4 regions of the Bacillus kalamii genome follow, and region 2 is predicted to be linked to each of the others. Evidence: predicted binding sites of a transcription regulator. Region 2 holds the regulator's gene; each other region holds the start of a gene.
What was found. Region 2 encodes Rex, which represses fermentation and respiration genes when NADH is low (regulators of the CRP and FNR family bind a similar motif). Its sites were predicted from a motif close to TTGTGAAATATTTCACAA; they were not measured.
Positions count from the first base shown of each region.

Region 1: the regulator Rex is predicted to act here: its motif matches at 3,752-3,769, upstream of ABC357_RS04300 (L-lactate dehydrogenase).
Region 3: the regulator Rex is predicted to act here: its motif matches at 2,450-2,467, upstream of ABC357_RS15030 (4Fe-4S dicluster domain-containing protein).
Region 4: the regulator Rex is predicted to act here: its motif matches at 3,787-3,804, upstream of arcA (arginine deiminase).

Region 1 covers NZ_JBDFMI010000001.1:854,501-860,528, reverse strand. The annotation lists gene ABC357_RS04315 (spore germination protein) at 1-526, opposite strand, end outside; gene ABC357_RS04310 (rhomboid family intramembrane serine protease) at 630-2,186, opposite strand; gene ABC357_RS04305 (hypothetical protein) at 2,419-2,598, opposite strand; gene ABC357_RS04300 (L-lactate dehydrogenase) at 2,697-3,647, opposite strand; gene ABC357_RS04295 (DUF92 domain-containing protein) at 3,851-4,633, opposite strand; gene ABC357_RS04290 (5-formyltetrahydrofolate cyclo-ligase) at 4,620-5,192, opposite strand; gene rpmG (50S ribosomal protein L33) at 5,326-5,475, opposite strand; gene ABC357_RS04280 (hypothetical protein) at 5,750-6,028, opposite strand, start outside.
Region 2 covers NZ_JBDFMI010000006.1:916,692-922,719, forward strand. The annotation lists gene ABC357_RS22440 (ABC-F family ATP-binding cassette domain-containing protein) at 1-1,904, opposite strand, end outside; gene ABC357_RS22445 (redox-sensing transcriptional repressor Rex) at 2,460-3,143, shown strand; gene ABC357_RS22450 (YdiK family protein) at 3,191-3,394, opposite strand; gene ABC357_RS22455 (CPBP family intramembrane glutamic endopeptidase) at 3,391-4,122, opposite strand; gene groES (co-chaperone GroES) at 4,432-4,716, shown strand; gene groL (chaperonin GroEL) at 4,769-6,028, shown strand, end outside.
Region 3 covers NZ_JBDFMI010000001.1:3,032,809-3,038,836, reverse strand. The annotation lists gene ABC357_RS15040 (4Fe-4S binding protein) at 1-249, shown strand, start outside; gene ABC357_RS15035 (PucR family transcriptional regulator) at 268-1,830, opposite strand; gene ABC357_RS15030 (4Fe-4S dicluster domain-containing protein) at 1,811-2,395, opposite strand; gene ABC357_RS15025 (molybdopterin-dependent oxidoreductase) at 2,551-3,018, shown strand; gene ABC357_RS15020 (twin-arginine translocase TatA/TatE family subunit) at 3,357-3,548, shown strand; gene tatC (twin-arginine translocase subunit TatC) at 3,646-4,410, shown strand; gene ABC357_RS15010 (NUDIX hydrolase) at 4,718-5,521, shown strand; gene ABC357_RS15005 (GNAT family N-acetyltransferase) at 5,521-6,028, shown strand, end outside.
Region 4 covers NZ_JBDFMI010000001.1:2,795,749-2,801,776, forward strand. The annotation lists gene arcD (arginine-ornithine antiporter) at 1-1,161, opposite strand, end outside; gene argF (ornithine carbamoyltransferase) at 1,303-2,316, opposite strand; gene arcA (arginine deiminase) at 2,441-3,673, opposite strand; gene ABC357_RS13900 (hypothetical protein) at 4,262-4,462, shown strand; gene helD (RNA polymerase recycling motor HelD) at 4,554-6,028, opposite strand, start outside.

The sequences.
Region 1 (6,028 bases), on a different contig from region 2:
TCTTGGATCTTCTGCCGATTGATAGATATTCCATTCTTAGCGTCCGGTCCCGGACCCTCCTCCGTGTCAAGGCTGTATTAAAAACGAGCGTTTCAACGAATCCATCACGGGCTCCGCGGACGACCCTTTCCATATCTGGCTCTTGGGGGCCACGCACCGGATATGTTCTGGCATCGATTAATATGGCCTGGTCTAAACCGTCGACAATAAGAGCCGTTGGCCCTGCAAGAACGGTATCCGCTATTTTTTCTAAATCATTGGTCGCTTCCACTTCCACATAAGGTATGTACGTTTTCAGCAGTTTTTCCAGAGGATCGGGCAAAAGGTCCTCTTCTTGCAAATCCAGCAAAATCTTCATCAAATAGTGAAGAATATCATCTTTCACAAAACCATCTATCAAATATAATGCCATCTTCCGGCCCGCATACACCACATCGAGGCGGATTACATCAAAGCTCTTGTCGACACCGAGTGCTTTGTTCAAATAAGCGGTATTTTTCTCTATATCCGTGGAAACGGACTGCATTCTATTTTGCACCCATCCAACAACTCCTTTCTATCGTTAATCTTGGTCATAAAAAAAAGGAAACATACCCTAAGAAGGGCGTTTCCTTTTCTGGAACACTGTATCAATTGTTCTGATTCAAATAATCATTAATCTGGTTATTGAGCTTTTTATAGGACTCCTCTTTCGGTTCAAGTTCCAAAGCTAGATCACTTTCTTTTTTGGCTCCCTGTATGTTTTGCTGATGAAGATATGTCAATGCCAAATTATAATGTGCCTGGTGGAAGTCAGGATTCATCTTTACCGCCTTTTCGTAATGCAGCTGTGCCTCTCCATACTTCTTTTCATTGATGCGTAAATTCCCGAGCAGGAATTCTGCATCTGCAGAATCCATATCGTACTTAACAGCTTTAGTAAGAATGGCTTCCGCTTTTTTGTTTTGCTTGTTGCTGATATATTCCTGTGCTAGAGCAGGCAATGGAACATCCTGAGCTGACGATCTTTGTGTTTCATATCCATGGTTCAACAATAAAAGGCTTCCGGCAACCGTAACAACCAATGCGGGTATAGCGTACATAAGTTTGCTTTTTTTAGGAAGCCCTACAACCGCAGCTGCCAGAAAACCTCCGATTAAGCCTCCTACATGGCCGGAATTATCGATACCAGAGACTGTAAAGCCCAAAGACAGATTGATTAATATCAACACAATAATATTCATGCCCATCGTCCGCAAAAAAAGTTTGGGCTTCATAATTCCAAAAAACAATAGCGCACCGAAGCAGCCAAAAATAGCTCCGCTTGCCCCTGCCGATAAAGTCGGCGACATAACAAAACTGGCAAGCACACCGGCAAAACCGGCAAACAGATAAATAAAAATAAAACGTATGCTGCCGTATATCCGTTCCACCTCTGTGCCAATGTAATAGAGGGCCAAAGAGTTCATTAAGAGATGCAAGAAACCGATATGGACAAAAACAGGCGTTATAAAGCGCCACCATTCCCCGCTCAAGATTAAAGGCGTATATTTAGCACCAAACTCAATCAATGTAATCGTCGAATTACTGCTGCCGAAGATTTCCATCGCGATAAATACAAGGATTTGAATAGCAAGAAATACTTTTGTGAAGATGGGCTTGCCATACTGGAATGTTTTCTGTTCATTCTGCCTCTGTTCTATGCCTGATGCAATCGCATCCTCTTTCAGCCTGTTAATATCTTGTTCCTGGATTGCCTCTGCTTCAGGAATTTTTTCCTCCTGCCAGAACGGTATGCCCATTAGGCCTCCAATAGACTTCAGCTGTTCTTCTGCATGCTCCGAATCAACGATTTTTGTGGTGATTGTCGTCTTATTCGCTGTGATGGGCTTGGCAATATATGCTTCGAATTCATCGACCGGCATGAACTCTGTTATATATACATTAAGGACAGAGATAGGCCTTTTGAATAATTGCTTCCGTATATTTTCTCCATTCATGGCTGTTCTGTTTAAATCCTTTTTCAAGCCATTTGCCCAGTCAAAATCATATCGCATAAATCGGATGACAGGATAAGCATCCTTTTTTTCATTATGTTCAAGCCAGATTTCATTCTGGTTATCCGACATTGTAATGAGACTATAATTGTACTGCCTAATCAGCATATTTATTGATTTCCAGAACAAATAATCTTCTTTAAAACCCACTGTTTCCCCTACTTTCGCTTAACAATCTAATCCATTTCATAATTCCTATCGGCACCCATTCGATCGGCTTACTACGAGCCTCCTTAAATAAGCGCCTATCTATACTTTATCAAACTATGCTTATATTGACAGAACAAATTTAAAAAAAGAAGCAGTTATCCTAAAATGGGCAAAAAACACCCCTCAATAGCTTCCATAAAAAAAGCCGGCTGGATAAGCCGGAATTGATCGTTCAAGGACGGAATAATGTCTGCATCATATAATCGCCCATAAAAGGCATTTTCATTGTTTTTGCAACGACAAAACGCCTGATGACTGGGTTTCCCAGAAGTTGATTCATCCATTTATATCGATATTTATAGGCACTCAACAGCAATAAAACCAGTGTGGCTATTTTTATTAATCGCATCATAATAAAATCCCTCCTAATGCTATTTTGCAACATTGGAGGGATTTTATCCGCGAGCTTGTTTGTAAGCCCTATATAAAAATGCGTGAGTGTAATAAATTTTATGCTTCTAGAACTGGAGCCATTGTCGTTTTAAGGACATTTACTGAATGTGCGAATTTTGCTTTTTCTTCTTCGCTCAATTCCAACTCGACAATTTCTCTGATTCCTTCGCGGTTAACAACACATGGCACGCCGATGTAAACATCATTATGGCCATATTCGCCTTCAAGCAATGTTGAAACAGTCAGGATGCTGTTTTCATCCTGAAGGATAGCTTTTGTGATACGTACAAGTCCCATAGCGATTCCATAGAATGTCGCACCTTTAGCATCAATAATTTTGTAAGCTGCATCACGGACATTTACGAACATTTCATCAAGGTCCCCAGGCTTGTAATCTTCCTTGATTTCAAGTGCTTTTGCAAGAGGTTTTGCCCCTAAGTTAACATGGCTGTATACAGGAAGTTCTGTATCGCCATGCTCGCCGATAATGTATGCATGGACATTACGAGTATCAATATTGAAATATTCTCCAAGCTCATAGCGGAATCTTGCTGTATCCAAGATTGTTCCGGAACCGATTACGCGCTCTTTAGGCAGACCTGAGAATTTCCAAGTTGCATAAGAAAGAATGTCAACCGGATTGGCAGCAACAACGAAGATTCCGTCAAATCCGCTCTCCATGATTTCGTTGACGATCCCTTTGAAAATAGCTGTGTTTTTGGCAACAAGGTCCAAACGAGTTTCTCCCGGTCTCTGGTTAGCTCCGGCAGTAAGTACAACGATGTCAGCATGGTTGCAATCTGCATATGTACCGTTCCATACTTTTGTTTTTGAAGGGGCGAATGGTAAACCATGATTCAAGTCCATAGCATCGCCTGCAGCTTTATCTTTATTTATATCTACAAGTACTAGTTCCTCTGTAATTCCTTGGTTAAGCAAAGCAAAAGCATAAGAGCTTCCTACGAATCCAGTTCCAACTAATACGACACGATTAACTTTCTTTTTCATATTACAAACAATCCTTTCAAATAGCGACATTTTGACCTACTGCAATAGTGTAATATATAAACGGTCTTCTATGTTTTTTAGAAAGCGTTTTATATATAGAGAAATTGTGACAGATTTCACAAACTACTTAAAATATCTTGAAATCCATGAAAAATATAACAAACTCCCCCACTAAACTATAGTATGTACGGATTTGCCAATCATTATCCGTATATCAGGAACACAGCTAAAACAGCCACAAATATAGATAAAACATTTACTGCATCGTTATTGCACCAAGCCATGCCAGAATACAATTTGGTGCTTTTGCCGCAGTGGCTCCTTTTTTCCGTCACTATTCCGCAAGCGGTACATGAATATTTGGCTTGGATCGTTCCTCCAAGAATCGTATCAACAACACTTCCGCAAAATCCCATTGATATGATGATTGCTGCAGAGGCCGCATTGATCCCAGAAAAGAGCATCCAACCCGCACATCCGATCAATAAAGCCCCGCCAAAAGAAGCAGCCGTCCCCAATATGGAAACTGCGCCCGATGTCCCTTTTTCGACAAATTTTCCGCGAATCAAATGAAACGGCTTTGTTTTGCTTAATACGCCAATCTCTGATGCCCATGTATCTGCGTTCGCTGCCGCAAAAGCTGTAAGGAAACAAACAGTTGCAGCCATATCAGGCTGGACCGCGGACCAAATAGAAGCAAGGCCCGCTATACCTCCATTGGCAGCAACCTGCACCCAATCCCTCCTGTCTCCCTTTTCCAGCATATCTTCGAGGCTTTTTTTTCTTTGTTTTTTATACTTTGACCAACTGCTGGAAGAAACAAAGAATAAACCAAGAATGATCAATCCCTTCCATTGGAACCCAATGAAAATCAATAGGCCTACGATAAAAGATGCCAAACTGCCTGACTTTGTCAATGAGCGGACATGGTATCCTCCCAGAGCCGCACATAAGATGAAAAAAATGCCTGCACTATAGGACAGCATTAGTGTTAATCACTCCTTTAGGCAAGACGAGCCATTGAACGGGCATGTCATATTCATCTATTGGCAATTCATGATACAATTGCCCTTCAGTTAGCAATGATACCGTTACACCCTGGAATCCGGCTAAATATCGATCATAGTAGCCTCCACCATATCCGATTCGGTAACCGGCTTCCGAAAAAGCCAACCCTGGAACAAGCATGAAATCCAATTCATTTCGGTCAGCTTCGATTGTCTTCTCTACTATCGGCTCCAACAATCCGCTATAAACAGATTCCAATTGGTTGAAATCTGTCAAATAACGGAAGGCCATACTATGCGATAATGGGTTGCATTTTGGGACTGCCACTCTTTTTCCCTGTTCCCATGCCGCTTTAATCAACTCAGTCGTATCTATTTCTGTTTTTGTAGAGATCGTAAGTGCAATGGTTGATGATTGCTTCCACACTTCCATCATCATGAGTTGCTTCACAATGAGTTTGCTTTGTGCCAAAAGGTCATCAGAGCCTAAAGTTTCTAAATATTTCTTTACTTCAAGTCGAATGCTTTGCTTTGTCATTGACATAGCCCCCTTCATAACCATCCTATTCTGTACTAAATATACCATGAAGTCATACAGGGACAGTAAGCCAATTGGCTTGAAATTAACATATTTTTAGGCAAAAAAAAACAACAGGAGCAAATCCTGTTGTTTACTTTGTTTCACGGTGCAATGTAGCACGCTTTTCTCTTGAGCAATATTTTTTAAGCTCAAGGCGATCTGGATTGTTACGTTTATTTTTCTTAGAAATATAGTTACGGTCTCCACATTCAGTGCAAGCCAACGTAATATTTACACGCATTATATAATTCCCTCCAAACATCAAGTCATCTTCACATAGGACTTTTCTATAATATCATTTTTTTTTTAGAAATGCTAGTATGATTTTACATTCCGATGAATAAGATGTGTTGTGCGGGTTTCGCTATGCACCTATTTTACTGGCAAGACAGCGAGATACAAGGTTTCAGGCAGCTAGAACATGATTGGCAATTGCAATGCTTTCTAAGCACCTATCTAGTAAAATTATGTCTGCTTTGATTAACCCATAATAGAAACCTTTACCGGCAGATGGCTCAAATCATCTCATTTTTCAATTTACGTACGATTCCTTCTGATTCAGAATGGAACGACCAAATGATTCCTTCTTGTTTTTCTCCTTTTGCCAATTCTGCCTCCAAGATAAATGTGGAGCATATTTCCCCTTTAGCCAGCCATGATAACGGCAAGCAACCAGTCTGCAAACATTCCGTCCAATTATTTTCACTATAGGCATTCACATCGTGGATACAATACTGCGACATTCCCTTACCTTGCAATTGGCCGCCGAGCATTGTCACATGCTTCTCATAAAA
Region 2 (6,028 bases):
CATTCCTCCATCAGCTGGTCAAGTTCTTTATTGGATTGATCGAGCACTTCGTTAATAGTAAGAACTTGCTCATGGTCCTGATAAACAGCCGGATCGCATAATAACTCATTCTGTTTGGCTATCTTCAGCTCCAACTCTTCCATTTGCCCTTCGATTTCCTCGATTCTCCGGGAAATTTGCCGTTGTCTCTTTTTCACTTCTTTATCTTGCTGATAACTGCCTTTATCATCTTGGGGAACTGAAGCAGTGGTAGCTGCCTGTGCTTGATCATATAGTTCATGCGCTGCTTTTTCTGCTTTCTTTTCCACAAAGTAATCATAGTCACCAAGGAATTCTTCACTGCCATCTGTGGATAACTCAATCACCTTAGAAGCAATGCGATTAATAAAATAACGGTCATGGGATACAAATAAGATAGTGCCCGGAAATTCAACTAGCGCATTTTCCAAGACGATTTTGCTATCGAGATCCAAATGGTTGGTAGGCTCGTCCAATATTAAGAAATTTGCGCCCTGCATCATAAGCTTGGATAAGGCTAAGCGGGCTTTTTCTCCTCCGCTGAGCGTAGAAACAGGTTTTAGAACATCATCACCTGAAAATAGGAAATTTCCAAGCACTGTGCGGATGTCTTTTTCATTGGTTGTCGGATATTCATCCCACAGTTCGTTCAATACTCGTTTATTTGAAGTAAGGTTTGCTTGCTCCTGGTCATAATAGCCGATAACGACATTCGATCCGAAATCAACATGCCCTTTCAATAAAGGAAGCTTATTCAGCACGGTTTTTAATAAAGTGGTTTTACCGACGCCGTTCGGTCCGACGAGGGCGATACTGTCGCCCTTTGAAATGGCAATGTTGATATTGCGCGAGATAGGCTGTCCTTCATATCCAACGCTCGCATCAGTGATGTTTGCGACAATGTTGCCGCTTTGCTTTGTCATCCGGAAGGTAAAAGAAGCCGACTTTTCGTCTCCTAATGGACGATCCATTACCTCCATACGGTCCAGTTGCTTCCTGCGGCTTTGGGCCCGCTTCGTTGTCGTCGCACGGGCAATATTTTTTTGGATAAAATCATTCAGTTTCGCAATTTCATCCTGTTGTTTCTCATACAGCTTCATTTCTCGCTCATAATTAGCTGCTTTTTCTTCCAGATAGTAGCTGTAATTGCCATGGTATTTCTTGCTTGTAGTACGTGAAATTTCATAAATAACAGATACTACTTTATCCATGAAGTAGCGGTCATGGGAAACAATCAAAACAGCACCCTTGTAACCAAGAAGGTATTGTTCCAGCCATGTCAGCGTTTCGATATCCAGATGGTTCGTAGGTTCGTCCAGAATCAACAAATCGGGCTGCGAAAGCAGGAGCTTCCCTAACGCCAATCTTGTCCTTTGCCCGCCGCTTAAAGAAGAGACGGGTGTTTCGTAATCGAATTGCTGGAATTGAAGGCCATGCAGGACGGAGCGGATATCTGCTTCATACTGATAGCCCCCTTTTTCCTTAAAGGCAATTTGTAACTCATCGTATTCACGCATGATTTGCTGGTAGAGCACTTCATTATTATATGTTTCCGGTAGAGTCATTTTTTCCTCAAGCGAACGGAGCTTTCTTTCCAGATCAATCAGATGGGCAAAGACAGTCAGCATCTCCTCCCATATGGTCTTATCCGATTCAAGGCCTGTATTTTGAGCTAAATAACCGAACGTTAAGTCTTTTGGTTTGATTATTTCTCCTCCATCATAGGATAATTGCCCTGCGATGATTTTCAGGAGAGTTGATTTTCCGGCTCCGTTTCTTCCGACCAAGCCGATGCGGTCCCTTTGCTGGACTTCCAGTTTTATATCAGAAAGGACTTTTTCAGCCCCAAAGTATTTAGAGATTCTATTAACTTGTAGAACGATCATAATTTTTTCACCTCGGTTGTCATAGTTGTAGTGTAAACGATAAAAGGGTCAATGGGCAATTATGTAAAGCTTCTTTTGTGAAATGCAATACAAACTTTTGCACAAAGAAAGGAAAATAGTGTATGATTTAACGTAGGGGCTAATCTGCACGTTCAGATCAGTCCGGCAACTATCAATAGACATTCACATCAGTAAGAGTGCACATACAAACATTCCATCCGTGTACTGTTTGGTTATACAGCAAGTTACGTGCTATTATGTTGCTATCCTGTTATGTCCATGGATAAACCATGCACCTATTAGTTGTTGAAAAATCAAAATTTTTGATTATGTTTGACAATAACGGATAAAAAGGCGATAGGGGACAGTACGGGAATGAAAGCGTTAACAGGGATGCGCATTTGCGCAGTGAGCTTTACTTACTCCGAACGGTCAATTACTTCCTAATCAAAAGGTTAAGCCTTTTATTTAGGAAAAAAAGGAGTATCATCAGACCCTGATTATTATAGACAAAAATTAGTAAGAATGAGCAGAATATATTGGGGGGAGTTATTTATGCCGCATGATACATTAAAAATCCCGCAAGCAACGGCGAAGCGTTTACCGTTGTATTATCGGTTCTTAAAGAATTTGCATTCATCAGGAAAACAAAGAGTTTCTTCCGCAGAATTAAGTGAAGCGGTAAAAGTGGATTCAGCAACTATCCGCAGGGATTTTTCGTACTTTGGAGCGCTTGGCAAGAAAGGCTATGGCTATAATGTCAATTATTTATTATCTTTTTTCCGTAAAACACTTGACCAGGATGAGCTGACCAAAGTTGCGTTGATCGGGGTAGGGAATTTAGGGACCGCTTTTTTGCACTATAATTTCTTGAAAAATAATAATACGAAAATCGAAATGGCTTTTGATGTTTCGGAGGATAAAGTGGGTACGAAGATAGGGGAAGTAGAAATTTATCATATGGATGAAATGGAGGAACGCCTTCAGAAAGAGGGAGTTTCTGTTGCGATTTTGACAGTGCCTGCTAAAGTGGCACAGCCAATTACAGATCGTCTTGTCCATTCCAATGTGCAGGGAATCCTGAATTTTACGCCTGCGCGATTAAATGTGCCTGCTTCCATTCGTGTGCACCATATCGATCTTGCCGTTGAATTGCAGTCGCTTGTCTATTTTCTGAAGCATTATCCGATGGAGGATACTCATCATACCGATGATGAAACACCATTGTTCGAGAATTGAACATGAAAAAACCGATCATGCTAGGATCGGTTTTTTTGTATACTTTTTTATTTCTTTTTCATACGCATCAGACGGAAATGGAGCATAAGCAGCCGGATGCCTGTCCCAAAATCGATTGTGGCAAGAAAGACGATTAAAAAAGAAAATAAGTTCCAGCCATCCTGTGATACGTAGTTGATGGCCAGGAACGTGAAGACGATGCCAAGAACTATATACAGCAAGCCAGAGGCTAAAGGTGATTGACGTCTCATAATATTCCTCCAATAATGCTTTGTACGGTTTCAATAGATTGCATGATATCATCGTACTTCAATTGGACGATGACAACCAGCGTGTTCATCATGACATGGGCGAAGATGGGGACCAATATGCGATTCGTCCGTACATAGAGAAAGGCAAATGTGAACCCAATGGCTGAATAAAGCAGGATATGCGGCAGCTCCCTGTGCGCCAATCCAAAAATGACCGAGCTGACCAAAGCAGAAATGAAGAAGTTATACTTTTTGTATATGGTTCCGAAAATGATTTTCCGAAACACAATCTCTTCAAGAATTGGGCCAATTATGCTGGTTAAGATAACGAAAAGAGGGATGCTCTTAATCATTTGCATAATGAATGACGTGTTTTCCGATACGGTATTTATGCCAACCAATTGTTCAATTCGGACGGCGATATTCTGAGCGAATATCGCGATGAAAATTCCGCCGATCGCCCAGGCGATGGAAATGCCAACGGATGCTTTCGGTTTGTCGCGGAGGTTGCCTTCACCGGCAGAGCGTTCTTTCCGAAGCAGCCACAGGATGATGAACAAAGTTGCCAGGAAAGCGAAAATGGACCAATACGCATAACCATTAAGGATTGCCTTCTGTTCAGGCACCCCGGCCATCTTCCATATGAACGTAAAGAGCGGTGTCCCGAAAAATGGCGATAAAAGCATACACACATAAGTGATTAAAATCAATATATATTCTTTTTTCACTGAGTTAACTCCTTTAAAAAAGCACTTATGAGTATTGTACTTCTTTTTAGGGAAAGGTTACAAACGATTCCGGTTAATTGCTTGCTTAGGATTGTAATAGTAATGCCTTTTATGGCCCATACTGTAGAAGGTTACATCAATTTGTTGAGGCAAATGGCAAATCATGTAGAAAAAACGGGGATTTTTTTTAAAGTGAAATACTTGAAAAAAAGAGCAAATTTCATTATGATAATAATTGTGTTAGCACTCATTAGTGTTGAGTGCTAATAGATAATCTATCGTGAGTTAAAATTGAGGAGGGTGTTTTTCTTGTTAAAACCATTAGGAGATCGCGTTATTATTGAACTAGTTCAATCTGAAGAAAAAACTGCAAGCGGTATCGTACTGCCTGATACTGCAAAGGAAAAGCCTCAAGAAGGTAAAGTAATTGCTGTAGGCGCAGGAAATGTACTTGATAATGGCGAGCGGGTTGCTCCAGAGGTTGCTGTTGGCGATCGTATCATCTTCTCAAAATATGCAGGTACTGAAGTGAAATATGAAGGTACTGAATACTTAATTTTACGCGAAAGCGACATATTGGCAATTATCGGTTAATCAAAACCATACTTATACGAAACGTTTAAAAATTTAGGGAGGTAATGGAAACATGGCTAAAGATATTAAGTTCAGTGAAGAAGCACGCCGTTCAATGCTTCGTGGTGTAGATGCTCTTGCAAATGCAGTAAAAGTAACTCTTGGACCAAAAGGACGCAACGTGGTTCTTGAAAAGAAATTCGGTTCACCGCTTATCACAAATGACGGTGTAACGATCGCTAAAGAAATCGAGCTTGAAGATGCATTCGAAAACATGGGTGCTAAATTGGTTGCTGAAGTAGCAAGCAAAACAAACGATATCGCTGGTGACGGTACGACAACTGCAACAGTCCTTGCACAAGCAATGATCCGTGAAGGCTTGAAAAACGTTACTGCTGGCGCTAACCCAATGGGCATCCGCAAAGGGATCGAAAAAGCGGTTAAAGCTGCTGTTGAAGAGTTGAAAGAAATCTCACGCCCAATCGAAAGCAAAGAATCAATCGCTCAAGTAGCGGCTATCTCTGCTGCTGATGACGAAGTCGGCCAATTGATTGCGGAAGCGATGGAACGCGTTGGAAACGACGGCGTTATCACAATTGAAGAATCTAAAGGATTCGCAACTGAATTGGACGTAGTAGAAGGTATGCAATTCGACCGTGGATATGCATCTCCATACATGGTAACTGACAGCGACAAAATGGAAGCTGTTCTTGAAAACCCATATATCCTGATCACTGACAAGAAAATCGGCAGCATCCAAGAAATCCTGCCAGTGCTTGAACAAGTGGTACAACAAGGCAAGCCATTGTTGATGATCGCTGAAGACGTGGAAGGTGAAGCTCTAGCTACTCTTGTAGTGAACAAGCTTCGCGGAACATTCAACGCAGTAGCTGTCAAAGCTCCTGGCTTCGGTGACCGCCGTAAAGCAATGCTTGAAGACATCGCTGCCTTGACTGGCGGAGAAGTGATTACAGAAGAACTAGGCCGCGACCTTAAATCTGCAACAATCGATTCTTTAGGACGCGCTGCTAAAGTCGTTGTTACAAAAGAAAACACGACAGTTGTTGAAGGTGCTGGAGACAAAGCAGGCATCGATGCCCGCATCAACCAAATCCGCATGCAATTGGAAGAAACAACTTCTGAATTCGACCGTGAAAAACTGCAAGAACGCCTTGCTAAATTGGCTGGCGGCGTAGCAGTCATCAAAGTCGGCGCTGCAACAGAAACGGAGTTGAAAGAACGCAAACTTCGCATCGAAGACGCTCTAAACTCAACGCGTGCAGCTGTTGAAGAAGGTATCGTATCCGGTGGTGGTACTGCATTCCTTAACGTC
Region 3 (6,028 bases), on a different contig from region 2:
CAGCTTCCTTCAATAAAAGAAAGCTGTACACAATGCGGCGCCTGTTCATTTCTTTGCCCTATGGACGCACTGTATGCCGACGAGGACAGTATTATCCTGGCAACGAATAAATGTGTTTCATGCGGCCTTTGTGAAGAAATATGCTTCGAAAAGCATATAGAAATGATTCCACAAAATGGCCGTGTATTCAATGATATGTATAGATATTTATGGAAAAAAGGTAAAAAACAGCTTCTCCCTCATGGATAGTAGGGGGAGGCTGTTTTTTTAATGTCCATTTTTTTGATGTCGGATATGAAGTGCCAGAATGATGTTCACTAAATCAGTAAAATGGTTCAGTTGGATTTGCAGGATGGATTCTATTTTTTTCAGCCTTTGCCTCAATGTATTTGGATGAATGAACATACGTTTTGCTGTTTGGAAAATATCCCCGTTTTGGGTGCAGTATAGATATAGAGTAGATACTAAATCAGTATCATTTTCAGCGTCATACTGTTCAAGAAGACCGATATACTGTTGGGCAAAATCAGATAATAATTCATCATGCAAATAAGAAAGAAGGCGGATGAACCCCAAATCCTCATAATGGATAAAGCTGCGGGATTCGGACATTGTATCAAGCATCAGAAGGGCCATTTTTGCTTCCTGACAACTTTTATGCAAGTCCAGATTGGATTCGTACTGTCTACCAATGCCGATAAAGCTTCTGATGGCTGGATAATGCCGATGGAGAACCTCCTGCCAGTCCTCAAGCCATTCATTCACTTTGGCCTTATCCAGAGGGTAGCCGGGTTCCGGAAAGAGCAGGGCAATAATTCGCTGATTAAGGATCGTTGTATATATATTCAGCTGTTTATTTTGTTTCATTTGCAGCGTTGAACTGATTTCTTCCAGAAAGTCTTTTCCTTTGAATTCGCCTGATAGATGGATGGCCATCACACAGGCGTATGGAGAAAAGTGCATATCTAAACGACTGGCTGAAGAGATAAGATCTAGTTCATTTTCAATGTTGTTATTGAGGATATCAAATAAAAACTGATCTTTATATTTCAAGTGGATATCCCAGGCTCTTTCCTCCAGTTTCAGCCAAGTTGAAATGGTCAATCTGGCTGTTTCAAGAAGCAGAATTTTAACGGGATCGGGTTGGGAATGATCCTGTGTTTCAAATAATAAATATCTGCACTTTTCTGAGTCGCATTCGGCAATTGAATAAGCAAAAAGTTCCATGTCATCGATCGTCCATATTTCTATCTTTTCGGGCAGGGAACTGCTTTTTGATTTTGCAGCATCATTCAATCTTTTTTCGGTCATAGCTGGAGGGAGGATGGAAGGGGCCCCTTTGCCAGTGATATATAGCCAAACTTCCTGGTCCATTAAGTGGTTCAATCTCTTGAAAAGTGCCTTTATATTAAATTCGTTGTACAAGCGAAGCCAATAGGAACTTAGCTCAAGAGAAAGTGTTTCACTATGTCCATACCTGTATACTGATAGGATGTGATGGATCCGGGCCAGAATGGTATGGGCATTTGCCGATACGGCTATCAATGGTTTAGCCTTTTCATCGGCCAACTGGATCAATGGAGCAGGAAGGGGCAGCATGATTTCAGCCGCCAGAATGATGGCAGAAACGGAAGGATCGTTTAAAGCTTTTTCAATCCGATTGGTTGTCACAGGAGTGTAATTTATGATGAAGGCAGTTTTGGCTTCATTTATAGTGTCTGACATAGCCGCATGTCGGCAGATGTTTTTTCGCCCTTGCCATCCTGCCAGAATTATCCCTTCATAAAAAGGGCGGATAGTCATAAGCCTGTCATACGTCAAATGAGTCATGGTGTCCCTCTCTTTCAATGGCCCAAAACAGTTGTTTTCCAGTATCCTCACATTTATATCGTGTTGACGGAGATGTAATATTTTTTATAGTGTATTCTTTCAATGTGTTTTTATACTTGCTTGGATATGCGCTATTTACATCATTAATAGAGATGGCGTCTACGATGCATGCCTCTATACAGACAGGCTTTTTTCCCTTTTGGAGCAGGGTATAGCACATATCGCATTTATCTGCTTTTTTCGTTTGGGTATTGATGGTGATGGAACCAAAGGGGCAAGCTGCTATACATTTCCCGCATCCATCACAATTTTTAGAATCCAGCACAACAATTCCGTTTCTCAATTTTCTAATGCAATTTTTACTGCATGCGGGCATACACGCCGGTGTTTCACAGTGATGGCAGGAAAAGGAAAAATGAATGCTCTCTCTTTTGTTTTCTTGTTGAAGAGAAACGATTTTTCTTCGGTTGGTTTCTTTGGCGTCTCTTTCATTGCTGCATGCATATGTACAAGCATGGCAGTTAATGCATTTATCCACATCAATAAAAAAGCCCAACTGTTTCATACGATTCACCTCTTTACTTATCATACATGAACAAGTTGGATAAGGTAAGAATTATTGTGATATTATTCACATGAAAAACTGGTATCATTTAGCTATTGGAAAATCTCTATTCTAAAAAAATGAAAAGAGATATGGGAGGCTCGCTGTGATACAGAATAGATGCATTCATCTATGATTTTGGCGACGTAAGGAATTCTGATCCCAGCCAGCTTTCAGGGGCGGAAACGATCATCCTGTGGGGAGCCAATCCCTTGTGGACATCCATCCATACGATACCTTTTATATATGAAGCAAAAAGTAAGGGAGCTACAATTGTAACCATCGACCCAGTATATACAGCAACTGCAAAAAAATCGGATTTGTATCTGCAAATTACCCGAAAAGGAAGAAAGACAATGGTGTTGCTTGGTTTCGGCTTGCAGTGCAACAGTAAAGGCGGTCAAAATATTAGGGCAATCAATGCGTTCATGGCCATGACCGGGAATATTGGCAGTGCAGGCAGGGGACTATTGTATGCAGACAGAGGGAGCGGGCAGTTCTCCGAAAGCATTACCCAATACTATAATCATGGGTACACAGCTAAAGATAGTATACGCCCAGTATTTTGCCCGTTCACTGCTTGAAACTGATGAACCGGCTAGTTCATTCCTATGGATGACTATGGATGGCTTGCCGTAATCTGCATGCATAAAATCCCGATTGGAAAATGCTGGATAAAGAATTTGGAAACTTGGAGATGATTGTTTCTTTTGAAGGGGCAGCTTTTAATTCAGCTTCGGTTCATTTAGCAGCCCTTCGATAGATTTTACCTGTAATTGGTTTATTTGTTATTTTGAAGGTTATATTTGTAAGTAATTGTGAAATGAATGTGAACTTATCCTAGTTTTCCCCAAAAAGGTTGTTGAAGATATTATAATGAAATAGCATTAAGAAGTTAAAAATACGGAAGAGGATGGTATAGATGTTTTCAAATATCGGTATTCCAGGTCTTATTTTGATTCTTGTATTGGCTTTGATAATTTTTGGACCGAAGAAACTTCCAGAAGTAGGCCGCGCGTTTGGCCAGACGTTAAGGGAATTCAAGAAATCCACTAGAGATTTAACAAGCGATGTCATGGAAGATGTCGAGGATGATAAGAAAAAAACAAATTAATGATAGATAGGGTGTGAGATGATACCATCTTGCACCCTTTTTCAAATCCTGCCTTCTAGGCAGGATGTTCACTTTTCATAGGAAGGTTGGCGTTTGTATGGCTGACAAACAGCTTCATGTTATTGATCATCTGGATGAATTGAGGAGAAGGCTCATTTTGACAGCTGTATCTTTTCTCGTCTTTTTCATTATTGGGTTTATCTATGTGGAAGAAATATATAGTTGGTTTGTTCGTGATCTGGATTATAAATTGACGGTATTGGGTCCAAGCGATATTATATGGGTTTATTTCATGATTGCAGGACTGATCGCGATAGCCGGAACGATTCCGGTTCTTTCTCTGCAAATATGGATGTTTATTAAACCGGCTTTAAAGCCTTTTGAAGCAAGGAAGGCCCTTTCATACATACCGGCATTATTTGTATTGTTTATGATTGGGCTATCCTTCGGTTATTTTGTTATTTTTCCGATTGTCTTGAATTTTCTCGTTAATTTGAGTGGTGATTTATTCACAACCACTTTCACAGTGGATAAATATTTTTCATTCCTCATGAATATGACAGTGCCTTTTGCTGTTTTGTTTGAGTTGCCGGCGGTGGCGATGTTTTTAACAACTATTGGTGTCATTAACCCATTTACTCTGGCGAAAATGAGAAAGTATGCTTACTTTTGCTTAGTGGTCGTTTCTGTTTTGATTTCGCCCCCGGATTTTATTTCAGATGTGCTCGTTGCGATTCCTTTATTGCTTCTTTATGAGATCAGCATATCTTTATCGAAAATCGTATATAAAAGAAGGTTGAAACGGTTGGAATCAACCTACTTAGAGGAATGTGACCCCGAAGATGAAAAAATAGGGGCATAACACATGAAGGTTTTCCAAATGGATAGGAGGTGCCATGATTATTATCATGGCACTTTTTTTATTTTGAAAAGTCTCGTCTTTTGGTTTGAAAGAGCATTCAACGTTATAATCGCAAGTCATATATGATGAGCGGCTATTGCTCCATAGAAGGCTATTTTTTTCTGAAATCATTCGACGTGAAACGCTGCGGCAATCTTAGAAAGAACCATCGAATCGTTTTCCCTGGTTTTTTTTGACATGAGCATGTCCAGGAAGGAATTTTTACCGTTCTGTTGAATAGAACAAAGGAGATAAGGAGGGTTTAAAAATGTTTTACCGAAGAAAAACGTATAAAGTATTGCCCCATAATGTAGAGCGTTTTAATGCTTTTTTTCATCAAAATCTGTTGCCGAATCAGCTGGGACATGGAGCGGTGTTGATAGGGCGCTGGGTAAATGAAGAAAAAACAGAGATTATGGCTATGTGGGAATATAAAGATAAAGGACAGTATGAATGGATTGAGGCGCAGATCGGATCAAGCGATGCGCACATTACAGCGCAGGAAGAAAGACGAAGAAATGCTGAGCCTTTATTTGAAGGAAGTTCAGAGGAGTTCTGGACATCCACTGGGCAGTATCATTCCCCTAGGCATATCGTTTCTGTATCGGGCTATATCCTCAATGAGAAAGGAGAAACCCTTCTTGTCCGAAGCAACCACAGAAGCGATACAATGGAATTGCCAGGGGGGCAGGTTGAAGATGGTGAGACACTTGAAGAAGCTTTACTGCGTGAAATCTATGAAGAAGCAGGGGTTCAGGTGAAATTATCTGGCGTAACTGGGATTTACCAAAATGTCAGTAGGGATGTGTTTTGTGTCGTTATTGCGGGTGAATATGTTTCCGGTGAACCAAAACCTAATGTAGAGGAGACGTCCGAAGCCATCTTTTTAAAAGTGAATGAGGATAACCTTTCTGAGCTGGTATCCTGCCCACATTTCAGAGTCCGTATAGAGGATGCTAAAAAGAAAAAATATGCAAATCTTGAATCATACAAAGTAAGGCCTTATGACATTTTGAGTAGAATGAAAGCTGGTGAAATGGATCCTCAAACTGAAGCAGAATCATCTTTTTAATGGGCAATTATTCGTTTGTTCCGGTGCTGGAAACCGTTCGTTGCAGCCTATATCGAGTAATGTATGGAGATTTTAAGGAAGTATGCAGCCTATACGAAGATGAAGAAGTCAGAGAATACATGGGAGGGGTTATAACGGGGCACTTGGCGTCCCGCCGGTTTAATCAAATGGTCAACAGCATGTATCCATCCCATTATTGGAGCATAAGAAGAAAAGAATGCGGAAGATGGATGGGGATCATCTTTTTGGAATGGGAGGAAGCCGGTGATTGCTTGAAACTTGGCTATATGCTTTCCCCAGCCTATTGGGGATATGGCTATGCCACGGAAGTATGTTCGGCCGTTCTGGATTTCGGATTTGACGAACTCCTTTTCAAAGAGATTGGAGCAGTAGTAAATAACTCAAATAGGCGGTCGATAAACGTTTTGCGTAAGCTTGGTATGTCTTGTGCCGTAAAAGATCTTTCTGAAGGGCAAAGTAAGTATGCGATAAGAAAAAGTATATTGT
Region 4 (6,028 bases), on a different contig from region 2:
TTTAGACTTAAGGCTATACTTCGCTTGGTATAGCGCAGAGAATACATATGGCACCAAAATAGCAGATGACGCTAAAGAGAACGCAAATTCATATGCTTCTTCCGTAACAAGGAATGTTAATAGGAAAACTTGGATCAATCCATTTGTAAGCCACATTGAGTTTGATGCCGCTTCATTTTTATTCAATTTACCGAACCATTTTGGGAACACCTTATCCTTCGCTGCAAGCATCGGAATTTCAGCCGCCAACATAGTCCAGCCCAACCAAGCGCCAAGGACAGCTACGATGATGCCAGCATTGATGACAACAGCTCCCCATTTGCCGACAACATGCTCAAGAATGTAACCCATGGACGGATTATCCAAAGCAGCGATTTCTTCCTGGCTCATAACACCTAATGATAGAAGTGTCACCAAGATGTAAATCAAGATGGTTCCTAAAAGACCCATTACAGTTGCTTTACCGATATCAGAACGGTTTTTTGCACGTGTAGAGAATACAACCGCTCCTTCAATACCGATGAACACCCATAATGTGACAAGCATCGTACTTTTTACCTGAGCTCCAACTCCGCTCCAAGAGAATGAATCAAGATTTCCCAAGAAACCTAATGAAAACTCTTTAATGTGGAACGCGAAGATCATGACTACGATGAACAATAGCAGCGGAACCATTTTTGCGATTGTTACAACCGCATTGATAATAGTCGCTGAATGGACACCTTGCAGAACCAGCCAATGGACGCCCCATAGCAGGACACTCGCTCCGATAATAGAGGCAACATTTTGTCCGCCTTCGAATACCGGGAAGAAATAACCGATTGATGAAAATAGCAATGTTCCGTATGCAACGTTCCCTAAGAACGCCGATACCCAGTAGCCCCAAGCGGAGTTGAACCCCATGAATTCACCAAAACCAGCGCGGGCATAACTGTAAACCCCACCTTCAAGGTCTGGCCGTTTCATTGTTAGGTTTTGGAAGCAAAGTCCCAAGGTAACCATACCGATTGCTGTAATGACCCAGCCGATGATAATGGCTAAACCGCCGGCGCCGGATGCCATATCCTTCGGAAGGTTAAATACCCCTCCGCCGATCATTGAGCCGATTACAAGCGCTGTAAGTGAAAACAGACCAACTTTCTTTTGTTCTGTACCTTCCATGTTTGTAACACCCTCTTTATTGTTTTCTGTAGAAAATAATAGCTTTTTCAATTACACAATATAAAAATGCTTTTATATGTAGGAACAAAGGGCGGTGGATGAAATCATCCGCCGCCGATTATTTCTATATCCTAATGAAGATTATTTCATTTCTCCAAGAGTGGCTGCAATGACTGCTTTGATTGTGTGCATACGGTTTTCAGCTTGATCGAATACTCGGGAGTACTCGCTGCGGAACACTTCATCCGTAACTTCCATTTCCGTTAAGCCCCATTTTTCAGCTACGTTTTTACCGTAAGTAGTGTTTGTATCATGGAAAGCAGGCAGGCAGTGAAGGAATAATACATCTTCTTTGCCTGTTTTCTTGATCATGTCCATGTTCACTTGGTAAGGAGACAATGTTTTAACGCGCTCTTCGAATTTATCTTCTTCACCCATAGATACCCATACGTCTGTGTAAAGAACATCAGCGCCAGCAACTGCTTTATCGATGTCATCTGTTACCATGACAGAACCGACACCGTGTTCCTTAACGATGCTTTCAGCCAAATCCACCACTGATTGCTCAGGGAATAGAGAGGAAGGAGCACATACGCGAATATTCATGCCGGCTTTAGCTCCGGATACCAATAAAGAGTTCGCCATATTATTGCGTCCATCGCCAACGTACACGAATGTGATACCTTCAAGGCGGTTGAATTTTTCTTTAACTGTAAGGAAATCGGCAAGCATTTGTGTTGGATGCCATTGGTCAGTAAGACCATTCCAAACCGGCACACCGGAATACTTAGCTAGATCTTCAACAGCTTGTTGGGAGAAACCACGGAATTCAATTCCGTCGAACATACGGCCCAGAACTTTTGCTGTATCTTCGACCGATTCTTTCTTTCCAAGTTGAATGTCATCTTTACCCAAGAATTCAGGAGCTGCACCAAGATCATTGGCCGCTACTGTGAAGGCACAGCGTGTGCGAGTAGATGATTTTTCAAATAACAAAGCAATGTTTTTGCCTTCGCAATAACGGTGTTGTTCGCCACGTTTCTTCATTGCTTTCAATTCTTCTGCAAGGTCGATCAAATATAAGAATTCATCTTTTGTAAAATCCTTGATTGCTAGGAAGCTGCGGCCTTTAAATTCTTTTCTCAATTCCATGATTAGATTCCCTCCAAATTGTATATAAGAAAAGCTAAGTCCACCCTGGGCTATGCGGCCCTCCATTCGGAGAATCCGCACAACTGAGGGTGTGAAGCTATATCATACGTTTTTCTCACTATTTAAATCAGATATCTTTACGCACAAGCGGCATGCTCATGCAACGTGGGCCCCCACGGCCACGGGACAATTCCGAAGAAATGACCTCAATTACTTTTAGGCCATGAGAACGCAATAAGTCGTTAGATACATTGTTACGGTCATATGTAACAACTGTTCCTGGCGCAATAGCCAACGTATTTGATCCATCATTCCATTGTTCACGGGCAGCAATGATTTCATCTCCGCCTCCGCAAGGAATCAAGTCAAGTTCTGATACATTCAATGTTTCTTTCAAGACGTTTTTAAGGTCACGTCGATGTGTGAACTTCAATTCGCCTTCTTCTTTTCCTTTTTCAATGATGTAAACATTCAATTCTCCATCTGAATTTTGGATACCAGGATGGATTGTGAATTGATCATAGTTAACCATTGTGAATACTGTATCCAAGTGCATGAATGCACGTGTTTCAGGAATTTCAATTGCCAGTACCCGTTCAATTTTTTCTTGGCGTGCAAATAAGCTAAGTGCCAATTTTTCGATTGAACGAGAGTCCGTACGTTGGGAAACTCCAACAGCAATCGCTTTTTCATTAAGAACCAATTCGTCCCCGCCTTCAATAGAGAATGAATTGCTTCTATCCAGCCAAACTGGGATATCATGTCCAGCAAAACGTGGATGATGCTTAATGATATATTGCATGAATAGAGATTCTCTTCTGCGGGCAGGCTGGTTCATTTTATTGATCGTTAAACCGTTGCCGATTGTAGCTGCAGGGTCACGGGTGAAATATAGGTTTGGCATCGGATCCATATAAAATGGATATTGATTCTCCATCATTTCATGAAGATGTTTGCGTTTTGTCTCAGGCACTTCGATTTTACGGATACCTGCCATGATTTTATCAACCAAATCCTGGTTATTGAACGTCAGCAAGTATTCACGAAGAGTTCCTGCAGATCCGTTTGTTGTTTGCTTAGACTCTGCAAGGATATCATCTATAAAAGATTCACGAAGTCCTTCTTTTTCCAATGTCTCTGACATTAGTTTCTCTAAGTAAAGCACTTCGATATTTTGATCGCGAAGAGCTTGAGCAAAGTAATCATGCTCTTTTTGAACAATTGGCAGGTACGGAATATCATCGAATAGTAGACGTGTAAGATATTCTGGTGTTAAATTTTCCAGTTCTTTTCCTGGTCTTTTTAATAGGACCGTTTGTAGCTCCCCAATTTCAGATGTAACATGAAGGGGTGTTGTCATTGCGAAAACCTCCTCTAATGTCTGTGCTGCTTTGCTTTTGCTTACCTTGTAACGCTTACATGTTTATCTTAAAGGATTCAAAAACAGCCGCTGTCAGACATTTGTCGTTCTGTTTGTGGAATATTTCACATTGTTAGTTAATTTTATTCATATTATTGCATTAATATTGAAAATTCAAGTATAAAATTGCATTTTATAAGCAAAGACCACATGTATATGAATGTATATTATTTATTATAAAAAAATAAAATTTTTTTATAATTCCTACAACCTCTTGTGTTTTTGATGATAAAATACTCTAAACAAAACAATTATTCTGAATATTCATGCGTGTTTTTATACAATATCACTTCCTATTCATCCACTTGCTCCATATTAGAAATAATGAGAGATACACAAAATGGGCCTCCTGCTTCGGTAGTATCCTTTAAGGGTAACCTTCATCTTCTATACCCAACAGATGCAGATGGATGTAATAGGCAACAATATTAGCTTTTTCCTATAAAGAAGGCGTTTACCATGAGTTTTGGTTGCCAGTGGAGTAGTATAGATGATGGATCCATATTCTAGATTAAGGAGGGTATACATATGGAGCATTGTTCAGAGTGCATTGATGGAAAAGTGATAGATGAGCGCCATCCGGAATATGAAAATTTGGACCGGGAACTAGTCCGCCTTATTGACAGCGGCCAATTCTCATACAGTTCTGCCTTTAAGAGAGCAATCAGATTATATCCCGCCGTTATGGACTGTCCGGATTGCGGCGGTACAGGCCAATTGGCCAAATAGCGAAGAATAGATGTACCTATTTTGATAGTCTGGTCAAAGTAAAAGGCAAGAATGCTAAAGTGCCTGCATTCTTGCCTTCTTGATTCTTTTCTTATTGGCCATCAAAAGTGCCGTCAGTCTTTTCAATAATATAAGCAACATCAGGTACTCCAGATAAAAACCGGGTTGCCTCTCCAGCAGCCACCAAATACAACTCATGCATAGCCCTAGTGCACGCAGTATAAAAAAGGTTTCGTTCCAGTTCATCATTATATGCCGAGTCAGATGCATCATAAATAATCACTGCATCAAATTCAATGCCTTTCGCTAAATAGGCTGGCAAGATCAAAATCCCTTTCTTAAATGAATATGTAGAGCGGGTCATCAATTGTACGCCCTCCATCTGCTTCAAGTTTTCGTAGGCAATGCGGCTTTCTTCTTCTGTTTTGCAGATGACGGCAATGGTCTGATAGTTGCAGTCAATGAAATGGCGGATCCTATTTAATACGATTTGATCCCTTTCTCCATCTTTAGGCAATTGCACCACCACTGGTTTTTTCCCTTCCCTGTTGAATGGTTCTATCTCTTCTCCCCCAAATACAAGGTGTTTGGTAAAGTCAACAATCGGCATTGTCGAACGGTAGCTTTTGGTCAATGTAATTTTTTCATAAGATCCTTCATGATATAAGTCCGTAGACAATAAGGTAGCATTATTCATTGAATGCGCATAAATGGCTTGATTATAATCCCCTAGGATAGTCATTTTGCTATAAGGGAACATCCTTCTGAATAATTCTAATTGAAATGGCGTGTAATCTTGCGCCTCATCAACAAACAAATGACGGATGGACGTATAAACCTTTTTTCCTTCAAGCAGATCTTTCAAATAGATAAAACCTGTTACATCCTCATAAGGAAGAACCTTGCGCTTTATTTCCCCCGCACTCCGCGAAACAGCCTGAGACCATGAACTATCATTGATTCCCCTATGCCCGGCTTCTGTTAGCAGTTGCAGATACAGCGCTTTGATTTGGATAAATTTCAACAGCTTAATCGCCTTTTTCAATTTTTTGAAATGGGAGCTGACTACCTTTTCCGCAAGCTTCATTCTTTCACGATCATAATCATACATATCGTCGGTATCTTTATCTTGTTCAGCCGTCAAATCGCGGTATACTTCTGTATAGTCCTCTTTGTCGAGAAGTTCAATTTCATCCATCACCCAGTCTTTTTCTATCTCAAGCTTTTCCTGTTGATTCAGCTGCAGAAATAGCCATTTCTTGACTGCCTCTATCCGGTTCGGAATAGATGCAATGCCGTCAAGAGAATAAAAATAGTTTTTTATTGCTTGAGCAGAAATGATGGTTTCCCCTCTGAATGAGATCGATTTGAAAAGCATTCCTTCATTTAATAATCGGGAAGCATAAGCATCTATGTCATTCTTAAAATCCAAACCTGATTTATAATATATCGCTTCCATACGAGATGGATAATAAGGATCTTTTTTTTGGGTCAGTGCATACTCCATTCCGGAAAACGGATCTTCCAGTTTAAATTCCTTCCCCACTATCCTTTCCACGAATTCTT